DNA from 3 places in the Kribbella sp. NPDC104218 genome. Region 2 is predicted to be linked to each of the others. Evidence: riboswitches for the same ligand, from Rfam matches in the RefSeq annotation. Region 2 holds a riboswitch; each other region holds the start of a gene.

Evidence for each region. A riboswitch is a leader RNA that binds a small molecule or an ion and turns the genes downstream of it on or off. The one in region 2 is predicted to bind glycine.
Region 1: linked by a shared signal. The riboswitch ahead of ACZ6ZD_RS05890 (L-serine ammonia-lyase) and the one ahead of gcvP (aminomethyl-transferring glycine dehydrogenase) in region 2 are both predicted to bind glycine.
Region 3: linked by a shared signal. The riboswitch ahead of gcvT (glycine cleavage system aminomethyltransferase GcvT) and the one ahead of gcvP (aminomethyl-transferring glycine dehydrogenase) in region 2 are both predicted to bind glycine.

What each region holds. Positions count from the first base shown of each region.
Region 1 covers NZ_JBVJMQ010000001.1:1,252,858-1,257,264, reverse strand. The annotation lists gene ACZ6ZD_RS05900 (alpha/beta fold hydrolase) at 1-557, opposite strand, end outside; gene ACZ6ZD_RS05895 (DUF3817 domain-containing protein) at 656-1,003, shown strand; glycine riboswitch at 1,001-1,093, shown strand; gene ACZ6ZD_RS05890 (L-serine ammonia-lyase) at 1,174-2,547, shown strand; gene ACZ6ZD_RS05885 (alpha/beta fold hydrolase) at 2,551-3,378, opposite strand; gene ACZ6ZD_RS05880 (hypothetical protein) at 3,440-4,342, opposite strand.
Region 2 covers NZ_JBVJMQ010000003.1:1,316,367-1,320,773, reverse strand. The annotation lists gene ftsR (transcriptional regulator FtsR) at 1-616, shown strand, start outside; gene ACZ6ZD_RS30815 (bifunctional nuclease family protein) at 640-1,131, shown strand; gene ACZ6ZD_RS30810 (MerR family transcriptional regulator) at 1,434-1,940, shown strand; glycine riboswitch at 1,961-2,053, shown strand; gene gcvP (aminomethyl-transferring glycine dehydrogenase) at 2,128-4,407, shown strand, end outside.
Region 3 covers NZ_JBVJMQ010000003.1:79,140-83,546, forward strand. The annotation lists gene glyA (serine hydroxymethyltransferase) at 1-281, opposite strand, end outside; gene gcvH (glycine cleavage system protein GcvH) at 283-657, opposite strand; gene gcvT (glycine cleavage system aminomethyltransferase GcvT) at 666-1,769, opposite strand; glycine riboswitch at 1,834-1,931, opposite strand; glycine riboswitch at 1,937-2,032, opposite strand; gene ACZ6ZD_RS25435 (hypothetical protein) at 2,128-2,886, shown strand; gene ACZ6ZD_RS25440 (hypothetical protein) at 2,912-4,156, shown strand; gene ACZ6ZD_RS25445 (carboxylesterase/lipase family protein) at 4,153-4,407, opposite strand, start outside.

The DNA.
Region 1 (4,407 bases), on a different contig from region 2:
GCGTCGACGTCCCGGACGGTTTGCCAGGTGTCGACGTGGTCGTAGAGCGGGCCGGTGTGCTCGCGGCAGTCGGCGGCGAGGCGGCGGTTGAAGTCGAGGGTCGCGGTGAACTCCGCGGCGCTCTTGATGATCGGGGACGGCATCGCGGCCATCAGCTCGGCCGAGCACTTCACCGGGTTGCTGCGGCCGATGCCGCGCGGGTCGAAGCTGACGATGTCGAAGCGGTCCTGCAGTTGCGGGCTGAAGCGGCTGATCCCGGTCTTGATCCGGTCGACGCCGGAGTCCCCTGGGCCGCCGGGCCCGAAGACGAGGACGCCGAGGCGCTGCTGCTTCGCCGTCCGGCGGGCGATCTCGAACCCGAAGGTCGGACCGTTCGGGTTCCGCCAGTCGACCGGCAGCCGCAGCGTCGCGCATTCGGAACCCTGGACGACCGCGGGGTCGTCCTTGCCCTCGGCCACGCAGTCCTTCCACTGCACGGCGGCCGAGGCCGGGAGGACGGTGAGGCTGGAAGCGGCGACGGTCAGGGCGACAGTCCACGCGAGTGCTCTGGGTCTCATTTCCTCGAGTCTTCGGTAATCGCTTGCTCGCGGGCATCGGGGAACGCCCCCTGGACCACCCCGGTTGTCGTTTGAGGGGCTTGTTAGGGTCGGGCGCGATGACACACTCACGGTGGTTCCGGGTGGTGGCGATCGCCGAGGCGGTCTCCTGGACAGGCCTGCTGATCGGCATGCTGTTCAAGTACGTGCTGTCCGACAACGAGATCGGGGTCAAGATCTTCGGCCCGATCCACGGCGGCATCTTCGTCGTCTACGTGCTCACGGTGCTGCTCGTCCGCGGCCCGCTGCGCTGGTCCTGGCCGGTCACGCTGGTCGCGCTGGCCGCGAGTGTTCCGCCGCTGTTCACCTGGTTCTTCGAGATCTGGGCAGTGCGGACCGGCCGGATTGACGGCGGCCAGCAGGCCGCCGTACCGTCGCGTGCGGAAGCTAATTCAACAGCCGCATGAACCCGTGCGGGAGAGACCTGGGCTCGACCCGGGCGCCGTAGGAGCAACTCTCCCCAAGAATCTCTCAGGCACCTTCACCGTACGGGCGAGGCACCTCTGGAGGACATCGGTCCAACAGAGTGGGGAGGACACCACTCGGTCAACGACGACCGGAAGGGACCTCCACACGGATGGCGATCAGTGTTTTCGACCTGTTCAGTATCGGGATCGGCCCGTCGAGCTCACACACCGTGGGCCCGATGCGAGCGGCCCGGACGTTCGTCCACGGGCTGGTGGCCGACGGCCTGTTGACCGCGACCACCCGGGTCGAGTCGCAGCTGTTCGGCTCGCTCGGCGCGACCGGGCACGGCCACGGCAGTAACAAGGCGGTGCTGCTCGGTCTCGAGGGCGAGGACCCGGAGACCGTCGCCACGCACTCCGTCGACGCCCGCGTGGAGACCATCCGCGAGCGCGGCCGGCTGCGGCTCAACGGGACGCACGAGATCGCGTACGACGACAACACCGACCTGATCATGCACCGGCGTAAAGCCCTGCCGTACCACCCGAACGGGATGTCGTTCCTGGCCCGCGGGGCCGACGGCGCCGTCCTGCGGGAGCGGACGTACTACTCGGTCGGCGGCGGGTTCGTCGTCGACGAGAACGCCGCCGCGGGGGACCGGATCGTCCCGGACACGACCGTGCTGAAGTACCCGTTCCGGACCGGCGCGGAGTTGCTCGACCGGTGCCGCGAGTCCGGGCTGTCGATCAGCGAGGTGATGCTCGCCAACGAGCTCGCCTGGCGGACCGAGGAGGAGATCCGCGCCGGCCTGCTGCACATCTGGCAGGTCATGCAGGACTGCGTGCAGGAGGGGTGTGAGACCGAGGGCGTCCTGCCCGGCGGGCTCAAGGTCCCGCGGCGCGCGCACCTGCTGCACACCAAGCTCACCCGCGACCCCTGGTCGGTCGACCCGCTCAAGGTGATGGACTGGGTGAACCTGTTCGCCCTCGCCGTCAACGAGCAGAACGCCTCCGGCGGCCGCATCGTCACCGCCCCGACCAACGGCGCGGCCGGCATCATCCCCGCCGTCCTGCACTACTACCGCCGCTTCGTGCCGGGCGCGACCGAGGACGGCGTCGTCCGCTTCCTGCTCGCCGCGGCCGCGATCGGCGTCCTCTACAAGGAGAACGCCTCGATCTCCGGCGCCGAGGTCGGCTGCCAGGGCGAGGTCGGCTCGGCCTGCTCGATGGCCGCCGCCGGCCTCTGCGAAGTCCTCGGCGGCACCCCCGAACAGGTCGAGAACGCCGCCGAGATCGCCATGGAACACAACCTCGGCCTCACCTGCGACCCGGTCGGCGGCCTCGTCCAGATCCCCTGTATCGAACGCAACGCCATGGCCTCGGTCAAAGCCATCAACGCCGCCCGGATGGCCATGCACGGCGACGGCGTCCACGTCGTCACCCTCGACAAAGTCATCAAGACCATGCGCGAAACCGGCGCCGACATGAAGATCAAGTACAAGGAGACCTCCCGCGGCGGCCTCGCCGTCAACGTGATCGAGTGCTGATCCTCAGCCTTTGGTGGTTTCGAGGATGGTTCGGGTGATCAGGGGTGGGTCGTCGTTCATGGGGACGTGGCCGCAGTTGAGGAGGGGGACGGAGCGGGCCTTGGGTAGTTGGAGGTGGGCTCGGGCGGCTTGGATGGGGAGGAGGATGCGGTCGTGGGTGCCCCAGGCGATGGTGACGGGGACGGCGGGGACGTCGCCGTGGAAGGTTTCGCCGGCTCGGGCGTGAGCGGCGACGCGTTCGAAGGCGGGGGCGTCGCGGAGGGCGCGGGATTCGGCGACGACGGCTTCGGGGGCGCGGAGGGCCGGGCGGTGGTAGATGGTGCCGGTGAGGACGCGGCGGCCGGCGGGGGTGCGGGAGAGGCGGCGTACGGTCGGTTCGGGGGTACGGCGGGCGACGCGGCGCAGGTTGGTGAGGAGGCTGATCGCCCAGCGGTTCTCGCGGGGTGACCAGAAGCCGGCCGGGGAGAGCGCGGTGACGGTGCGGGCCAGCTCGAGCTGGCCGAGGCGGAGCGCGACCAGGCCGCCGAGGGAGTTGCCGACGACGTGCGGCCGATCGACGTCGAGGGCCCGGCAGAGCGCGTCGACGGTGTAGGCGAAGCTGTCGAGCTCGTCCGGGACGCCGTCCGGGACGTCGGGGGAGGCGCCGAAACCGGGGAAGTCGAGCGCGATCACGTCGTGGTGCTCGGCCAGCTCGTCGATCACCGGGTCGTAGGCCTGCCAGTGGTGGCCGATCCCGTGCAGCAGCACCAGCGGTTCGCCGGCGCCCTTGCGGTGGTAGGCGACCTCGACCCCAGGGACCCCGGCCACGGTGACCGTCGCGGTTGCGCTCATGACCTCATCGTGACCGCGGGACGGCGTCCTGTCATCGTGACATGGCCGATGTCACATAACCCTAATACGCTTCCACCGACTTGGTCGGCGCGTTACCGGAGACGGTGCGCTGCAGGTCGATCTTCCACGACTTGTCCGCGCCGAACGCCTGCTCGAACTTCTGGAACGAGCACCCGGTCGCGAACTGCCGCCGCTCCGAGCTCCACTCCGCGCCGCTCTTGTAATACAGGTGGTACGGCCCGCCGATCCGCGTGATCGCGGCCGCCTTCCCGGCCCGGATGTAGGTCATCACGTGCGGCTCCCGCGGCGGCTTCCCGTCCGAGACGACCGAGATCGCGACATCCTTCGACGTCCCGTTGGTGATCTCCAGCCGCCCGGTCCCGGCCTCGCCGCGCCGGACGACGGTCGCGCCGTTCGCCGGCCGCTCGGCCACCGGCGCCTTCCCCGGGTTCGGCAGGCTGCCGCCGAAGACCAGCTCGCGCGCCGTCAGCGCCTTGAACGCGGGCTGCAGATCGGCCCGCAGCTGCCGCTGCACCTTCTCCGAGGTGTACGCGCCGCCACCACAGCGCGCATCCAGCTCGGCCTGTTCCGAATCGGCCAGCCGGTACGCGGCGACCCCGATCCGATCCTGCAACAGCTGATGGACGCCGCTCAGCCGCGCGGCGACCGTGATCGCGGCCAACTGACCCGACGCTTTGTTCAGCGCCTTCGACAGATCACCCATCGCCTGCGCGAGCCCTTCGGCCGTCTGCGCGCGAGCCAGCGCGCGCAGGTTCCCGCCGAGGCCCTTCTCGATCTTCACCAGCTCGGCCTGGTACGCCGCCTGGTCCAGCGGGCCACGGGCCGGAGCCGACCCCACGGCCGACGTGCCCTGCGTAGGCGTCGGCTCACGCCCGCCCGCAACAGGCGCCGGCGCGCATGCCGCGAGCACGCACAGCAACACCACAACCACCCCGAGCCGCACCGCTCCACCCACCCCAGTAGCCCCAACCCCGCGCACTCCAACGGTACGGGCGGACCCACCGAGAA
Region 2 (4,407 bases):
GCAGGCCGAGTTCTCCGGCATCACGATCTCCAAGCTCCGCTTCCTCGAGGCCGAAGGGCTGGTGAGCCCGGCGCGGACCGCGTCGGGCTACCGCAAGTTCAGCCCGGACGACGTCGAGCGGCTGCGCTACGTGCTGACCGCGCAACGCGACCAGTACCTGCCGCTGAAGGTCATCAAGGAGCACCTCGGCGCGATCGACCGCGGCTTGCGACCGGCGGCCGGCGGACCGCCGGTCGCGCCCAGGACGCCGGCCACCGGTCCGGCCGCTGACGATTTCGGTGCCACCGGCATCGAGTTGCGGCTGACCCGGGCCGAGCTGCGGGCCGCCGCCGGCGTCTCGGCCGAGCTGCTCGACCAGCTGGAGAGCCACGGGCTGGTGGTGGCCGACGGCAAGCACTACGGCGGTGACGCGATCGTGGTCGCCCAGGCCGCGGCCGAGCTGGCGACGTACGGGATCGAGCCGCGCCACCTGCGCCCCTTCCGGACGGCGGCCGACCGCGAGGCCGGCCTGATCGAGCAGGTCACCGGCCCCCGCCGCACCGAGCAGACCGAACACCTCGCCGCCCTGACCGTTCGGTTGCACACAGCACTCGTCCGGTCCAGGCTGCCGCGGTGAACGACGCGGAGTAGGGTGGGGGAGTGCGCGAAGTCGACGTGGTCGGAGTCCGGGTTGAGATGCCCTCGAGTCAGCCGATCGTGCTGCTCCGAGAGGTCGGCGGCGAGCGGTACCTGCCGATCTGGATCGGCGCGGCCGAGGCGAGTGCGATCGCTTTCGCCCAGCAGGGGATGGAGCCGCCGCGCCCGCTGACGCACGATCTGTTCGCCGAGACCATCCGGCTGCTCGGGCACACGCTCAGCCAGGTCCGGATCGTGAACCTGACCGACGGCGTCTTCGAGGCGGTCCTGGTCTTCGACGACAAGACCGAGATCTCCGCCCGCCCGTCGGACTCGATCGCCCTCGCCCTGCGCACCGGGACGCCGGTGTACTGCACCGAGGAGATCCTCGCCGAGGCCGGGATCCCGGTCCCGGACAGCGAGGGCGGCGCCGACGAGGTCGAGGAGGAAGAGGAGGTCGAGCGCTTCCGCGAGTTCCTCGACCAGGTCACCCCCGAGGATTTCGACAAGAGCTGAGCACGTTTCGGCCTTGGGTACCGGCAAGACCGGGAAGGTAACGATTCGTGTGGGAGTCGCGACACGCTAGCGGCTCGGAGCGGTTGTCGTTGACCCTCCCAGGTCGGCGGCTTACCGTGAAGGAGTTGTGGGGTGCGGTAACTCCACGGAGGTAACTCGTTCCAGTCGGTATCCAGGGAGGCTCAGGCGTGACACGCACCGGCGACACGGATCTGACGGCGCAGACCACGTCCGAAGCACGAGCCGCGGCGGCCGCCACTGCCGGCGTGCAGGGTCTGCTCTTCGACGACGATCTGCGGCCGATGCCCGAGGATGTCGGCTTCCGCGGGCCGACGGCCTGCGCCGCGGCCGGGATCACCTACCGTCAGCTCGACTACTGGGCGCGCACCGGCCTGGTCTCCCCGTCGGTTCGCCCCGCGACCGGCTCGGGGACGCAGCGGCTGTACGGTTTCCGTGACGTCCTGTTGCTGAAAGTGATCAAGCGCCTGCTGGACGCCGGGATCTCGCTGCAGCAGATCCGGACGGCGATCGCCCACCTGAGCAAGCGCGGGATCGACGATCTGACCCAGATCACGCTGATGAGCGACGGCGCCTCGGTGTACATGTGCACCTCGCCGGACGAGGTCATCGACCTGCTGGCCGGCGGCCAGGGCGTCTTCGGTATCGCGCTCGGCGGCGTCTGGCGTGAGGTCGAGGGCTCGCTGTCCGAGCTGCCGACCGAGCGCGCCGACGGTCACGGCGAGGACGACGGCGAGAGCCACGCCAGCGACGAGCTGGCCGCCCGCCGCCGGGCTCGCATGACCGGCTGAGGTACCCTCGTTCCAGCTGTTCACCGCACTCGGGAGAGTCCCGTTCATCCAGCGGGCGCCGAAGGGGCAATTCCTCCCCGGAACCTCTCAGGCCCATGGACCGGGTGCGTCAGGCGACTCTGAAGCGTGCGTCCGCGCCGTGACAGAGGGGGAGGCCACCGGAAGCGACTAGCAACGGAGCCTCTTGATGACCGAAATATCAGCCATCTTCGCCGACCGGCACATCGGGCCGCGCCCCGATGAGGTCGCCCGGATGGTCCAGCTGCTCGGGTACGCCGACGTCGACGCGCTCGTGGACGCCGCCGTCCCGGATTCGATCCGGATCGCGGAGCCGCTGCGGCTGCCGGAGCCGGCGTCCGAGGTGGACGCGCTGACCGAGCTGCGCCAGCTCGCCGCCCGTAACAACGTCGCCACCTCGATGATCGGCCAGGGCTACTACGGCACGTTCACGCCGTCGGTGATCGTCCGCCGCCTGGTCGAGAACCCGGCCTGGTACACGGCGTACACGCCGTACCAGCCGGAGATCTCCCAGGGCCGCCTCGAGGCGCTGCTGAACTTCCAGACCGTCGTCTCCGACCTGACCGGTCTCCCGACCGCGAACGCGTCGCTGCTCGACGAGGGCACCGCGGCGGCCGAAGCCATGACCCTGGCGCACCGGTCGAACCGCAAGAGCAAGTCGAACCGCTTCCTGGTCGACGCCGACACCTTCGCCCAGACCATCGCGGTCGTCGAGACCCGCGCCGAGGCGCTCGGGATCGAGGTCGTCGTCGCGGACACCACCGACGGCCTGCCGCAGGGCGACTTCTTCGGCTTCCTCGTCCAGTACCCGGGCTCGGGCGGCGTCGTCCGCGACCTGAAGCCGCTGATCGAGGCCGCGCACGCGCAGGACACGCTCGTCGCGGTCGCCTCCGACCTGCTCGCGCTGACCCTGCTCGAGGCGCCGGGGGAGGCCGGGGCGGATATCGTCATCGGCTCGTCGCAGCGGTTCGGCGTCCCGCTGTTCTACGGCGGCCCGCACGCCGGTTTCATGTCGGTCCGCGCCGGGCTGGAGCGCTCGCTGCCCGGCCGCCTGGTCGGCGTCTCGGTCGACTCCGACGGCGCCCCGGCGTACCGGCTGGCGCTGCAGACGCGTGAGCAGCACATCCGCCGCGAGAAGGCGACGTCCAACATCTGTACGGCGCAGGTCCTGCTGGCCGTCGTCGCGTCGATGTACGCCGTCTACCACGGTCCCGACGGGCTGAAGGCGATCGCGAACCGCGTCCACGACTACGCGGGCAAGCTGGCCGCGTCGCTGCGCGCCGGTGGCGTCGAGGTCGTCCACGGCGACTTCTTCGACACCGTCCTGGCCCGCGTCCCGGGCGCCGCCGCGGACGTCGTCGACGCCGCCCGGCAGAACGGCATCTGGCTGCGCGAGGTGGACGCGGACCACGTCGGCATCTCCTGTGACGAGAAGACCGATGTCGCCGCGCTGACCCGGGTCTGCCAGTCCTTCGGCGTCCAGTACGACGACACGCTCGCGGCCCCGGCCGTCGCGGTCGCGCGGACGTCGGAGTACCTGACCCACCCGGTCTTCAACACGCACCGCTCGGAGACGTCGATGCTGCGCTACCTGCGCAAGCTCTCCGACAAGGACTACGCGCTCGACCGCGGCATGATCCCGCTCGGCTCCTGCACGATGAAGCTGAACGCGACCACCGAGATGGAGGCGGTCACCTGGCCGGAGTTCGCCGACATGCACCCGCTGGCCCCGATCGAGGACGCCGCCGGCTACGTGAAGCTGATCAGCCAGCTGGAGCGCTGGCTGGCCGAGGTGACCGGCTACGCGAAGGTCTCCATCCAGCCGAACGCCGGCTCCCAGGGTGAGCTGGCCGGGCTGCTCGCGATCCGCGGCTACCACCGGGCCCAGGGCGACGAGGGCCGCAACGTCTGCCTGATCCCGTCCAGCGCGCACGGCACCAACGCCGCCTCGGCCGTGATGGCCGGGATGAAGGTGGTCGTCGTCAAGGGCAACGAAGACGGCACGATCGACCTGGCCGACCTGCGCGCCAAGGCCGACGAGCACGCGGACAAGCTGGCCGCGATCATGATCACCTACCCGTCCACGCACGGCGTGTACGAGGAGAGCGTGACCGAGGTCTGCCAGATCGTCCACGACCACGGCGGCCAGGTGTACGTCGACGGCGCGAACCTGAACGCCCTGCTCGGCCTGGCCAAGCCGGGTGAGTTCGGCGGCGACGTCAGCCACCTGAACCTGCACAAGACGTTCTGCATCCCGCACGGCGGCGGCGGTCCGGGCGTCGGCCCGGTCGCGGTCGCCGCGCACCTGGCGCCGTACCTGCCGAACCACCCGCTGCTCGACCAGGCCGGGCCGGAGTCCGGCGTCGGCCCGATCAGCGCCGCGCCCTTCGGTTCGGCCGGCGTCCTGGCGATCTCCTGGGCCTACATCCGGATGATGGGCGGCGAGGGC
Region 3 (4,407 bases), 1.2 Mb from region 2:
TGCGGCTGGACGTTCGCGAAACCCGCGCCGAACAGGGCCTTGGCCCGGTCGATGGCCAGCTGCTCGACGACGTCGACATGCTCGCAGCCGCCGTAGTACCGGCGGCCGGGGTAACCCTCGGCGTACTTGTTGGTCAGGACCGAGCCCTGGGCCTCCATCACCGCGAGCGGTGCGAAGTTCTCGCTGGCGATCAGCTCGAGGGTGTCGCGCTGACGGCCGAGCTCGGCGGTGATGGCGGCGTGGATCTCCGGATCGAACGCGGCCAGGGACTGGTCGAGCATCTCACTCACCGCCGATCAGGGTCGTGTAGGCGGCGGCGTCCAGCAGGCTGACCTCGCCCGTGATCCGCAGCCGCAGCAGCCAGCCCGCGCCGTACGGGTCGGTGTTCACCAGGCCCGGGTCGGCGACGACGGCCTCGTTGATCTCGGCGATCTCGCCGTCGAGCGGCGCGAACAGATCGCTCACCGACTTGGTCGACTCGATCTCGCCGCAGGTGTCACCGGCGCGGACGGCGTCGCCGGCCGCGGGCAGCTCGACGTACACGACATCGCCCAGCGCTTCCCCTGCGAACGCTGTGATGCCGACCGTCGCGATGTCGCCGTCGACGGCGATCCACTCGTGCTCCGCGGTGTACTGCAGGTTGGTGGGAACGGACATGAGAGCTCCTAGGCGCGGCGGTAGAAGGGCAGGGCGACGACCTCGACGACGTCGTGGGTCCCGCGGATGTCGACGTGCAGCTGGGTGCCGGGCTCGTCGTAGCCGGCCCCGACGTAGGCCATCGCGATCGGGTGACCGAGGGTGGGGGACGGCGCACCGCTGGTGATCGCGCCGATCTGCCGCCCGGACTCCGGGTCGTGGACGGCGTACCCGCTCCGCGGCGACCGGCGTCCGGCCGAGGTGAGGCCGACGAGCACCTGCCGCGCGCCCTCGTCGCGCCGGCGGGCGAGCGCGTCCCGGCCGACGAAGTCACCCTCTTTGCCGAAGGCAACGACCCGGCCGAGCCCGGCCTCGAACGGCGTGGTCGCGGCAGTCAGCTCGTTGCCGTACAGGGGCATTCCGGCCTCGAGCCGAAGCGTGTCCCGGCAGGCCAGCCCGGCCGGCAACAGCCCGTGCGGAGCGCCGGCCGCCAGGAGTGCGGTCCAGATCCCGGCGGCGTCGTCCGGCCGGCAGTAGATCTCGAAGCCGTCCTCGCCGGTGTAGCCGGTGCGCGCGAGCAGGATGTTGCGCTCGGCAAGCGTCCCGGCGCAGATCGCGTAGTACTTCAGGTCGGCCAGCGGCAGCTCGGTGAGCGTGGCGACGATCTCGGCGGACGCGGGGCCCTGGACGGCGATCAGCGTCCAATCAGCCGTGGTGTCGCGCAGCTCGGCGTCGAAGCCGGCGATCCGCTCGACCAGCTCGTCCCGGACGGCGGCCGCGTTGCTCGCGTTCGCGACGATCAGGAAGTGTTCCTCGGCGAGCCGGTAGACGACCAGATCGTCGAGGATGCCGCCGTCCGCGGCGCACAGCATCGTGTACCGGGCGCGACCGGCGCCGATCTTCGACGGCTGCCCGACCAGGCTGTGGTCGAGCGCCTGCGCGACCTGCGGCCCGGTCAGCTCCAGCTCGCCCATGTGGGACAGGTCGAACAGGCCGGCCGCCGTCCGGACGGCGGTGTGCTCGGCGATGTCGGAGGTGTAGCGCACCGGCATCGACCAGCCGGCGAAATCGGTGAACGACGCACCGAGTCGTTGATGTTCCGCATGCAGCGGCGTTGGACGTGACGACGTCATGGCTGGGAGGCTCCCTCGGTCCGGCGTCACGGACACGTGACGCCTCTGCTGGGTGACCTCCCCGCTCTGTCATCGGTACCTGAGAGCTTCGCCGCCGGGTGTGGCGGTTTGCACCGTGGGTGCGGGTCGCCCGCAGTTGCGCGGGCACCCGGCTTTCCAGAGTTCGCCTCATCGGAACGGTCGCTTGGGCCTGAGAGATTCTGGGGAGATTTGCTCCTTCGGCGCCTCATCGTGATGGATGAGGACTCTCCCGCCCCGATTCGAACGGCGCGATATGCGGTTGAGCCGCCGACTCTAGGGTGTGCCCGGCGGCCGGGTCAATCGGCGTCCGGACCCGCTGATGTGATTGGGTCGGCGGGTGACTGCCAACGACGCCGAGGCCCGGAGCCGGCGCGCCCAGCTCGTGGTCTGGGGCGTGTACGTCGGGATCCCGGTGCTGTTCCTGATCGCGACGGTGACGATCAACCTGTCCGCCGACCAGGCGCTGGTGGACTGGAAATCGGTGCTGATCCCGGTCGCGGCGATCGCCGGCGGCTGGCTGTTCCGCGACCGCAGCCGCTGGAAGCCGGACCGCTGGGCCTCGGTCGGCGCGATCACCGGGAGCACCGCCGCGCTGTTCGGCGTCTTCGCGACGATCGTGATCGGCGGCCCGGCGCTGTTCTGCGTCCCGGCGGCCGCGATCGGCGGCGTGATCGGGTTCCTGATCGGCCGGTGGGGCGAGCGTCAGCTGCTCCGGCCCGCGGTGGCCGGGCTGGGGGACACGCCGTACGAGCTGACGTTCCGGATCCGGGGGATCAACCGGCTCCGGCTGACCGTCGGCGACACCTCAGTGACGCTGCGGGCGACCGTCCGGGCCAAGAGCGCGGACGGCGACAACACCCGGGAGAACATCCAGGACGTGCCGCTCTCGGTGCTGAAGGTGTCGGAGACCACGCTGGCCGGCGGTGAGGAGCTGGAGTACCCGATCCGCCTCGACCGGACGCCGGTCAGCACGCCCGGCCCGGCGCTCGTCGTCCAGACTCTCGCGACCGAATGGATCCTGCCGCACGACGAAGCCGTCGTACTGGCCGAGATCCTGAATCGCCGGATCGCCGCGGCCGCGGCGCCGGCGAACTGAGAGGACGGTCGCGATGTTCCGCCAGATGTCGGTTTTCGCGTGGACGCTGATGCTGCTCGGCCTGGGCGGACTGGCCTGGTTCGTGATCTGGCTGGTCCGCCGCGAGCGCTACCGCAAGTCGTTGCGGGATCGGGGCTGGACGTTCGTCGGCTCGCCGGCGTTCGCCGCGGTCGCGCGGCTGGGCAACCCGCCGTTCGGCATCGGGTTCACCCGGTCGCCGGACGATCAGATCACCGGGGCGACGAGCCAGGGCCGCCCGTTCCAGGTGATCGAGTACAGCAACGATCACTGGGGCGGCTGGGTCGGCATGGTGACGCTGTCGCGGCGGCTGCCCGAGTTGTGGATCACCGGCGGGCAGACGCAGCCCCGGTACGGCGTGATGGCGACGATGGTCCCGGTTCCGGCGCAGCTCGGGGCCGGTTGGACGGTCGGTGTCCAGGAGCCCGAGTTCGCGACCGACGTGCTGACCGCCCAGCTGTGTGAGCAGCTGTACGCGATGGCCGCCGGGCAGCCCGGGCTGAACCTGAGCATCGACGGCGACCAGCTCGTCGTCCTCGACCCGCCGCGCAAGGACGCCGAGCTCCTCGCCCCCTGGCTGGAGCAGCTCGCCGCGATCGCGGCCGCGATCGATGCGGCTCCGCTGGACCGCTGGATCCAGCCCGAGCGTGAGGCCCGGCTGACCTTCTACCAGCACCCGGACTGGTACTGGATCGGCGAGGACGACCAGCTGCTGCAGACCACCCCGATCACCCGATCGGGCCATGGGCACCGCACGAGCGAGGTGATCCGCGGCCGGGACGGCGACGGCCCGCCCTTCGTCGCCTTCACCCACCACTGGAAGACGACGCGGACCGAGTCCAGCACGGACTCCGAGGGCCGCACCACCACCCGGACCGTGACCGAGCATCACAGCGAGGCGATGCTCGGCTTCCAGCTCCCGGCGCGGATGCCGTGGCTGCAGGTCGGCCGCCGGGGCTTCGGCGGTGGGATCAGCTTCGAGAGCGAGGACTTCAACCGGCAGTTCGGGATCTTCGCGCAGGACAAGAAGTTCGCCTACGACGTGATCCACCCGCGCCAGATGGAGTTCCTGATGGCCAACCCGCCGTCGGGGTTCCAGATCGTCGACGACTGGGCCTGGTTCAGCCCCGGCGAGCACAGCCACCCGCTGGTCGCGCACAACTCCCGCTTCCTGCGGACGTTCCTGGCCGGGATCCCGCGGTTCGTCTGGCGCAATCTCGGGCTGCCGGATTCTCCTTACCCGCAGACCTAATCCAGCGGGATCGTTGCCCATAGCCCGCAGTGGTGACTGCGTGCGACGTCGGTCCGTCCGAGGTGCAGATCGAGCGACTGGACGACGTCGTCCGCTGGGCGGAACCGCGGCCAATGGGGGAGTGCCGGCGTGTTCGGGTCACCGGTATGCGCGAAGGCAGACCAGTAGTCCAGCATCGCGTTCGCGAGCCGGCGCTGATCGCCGTCGAGGGGCGCTCCGCCCACCCGGAGGTCGAACAGGTACAGCGCGTC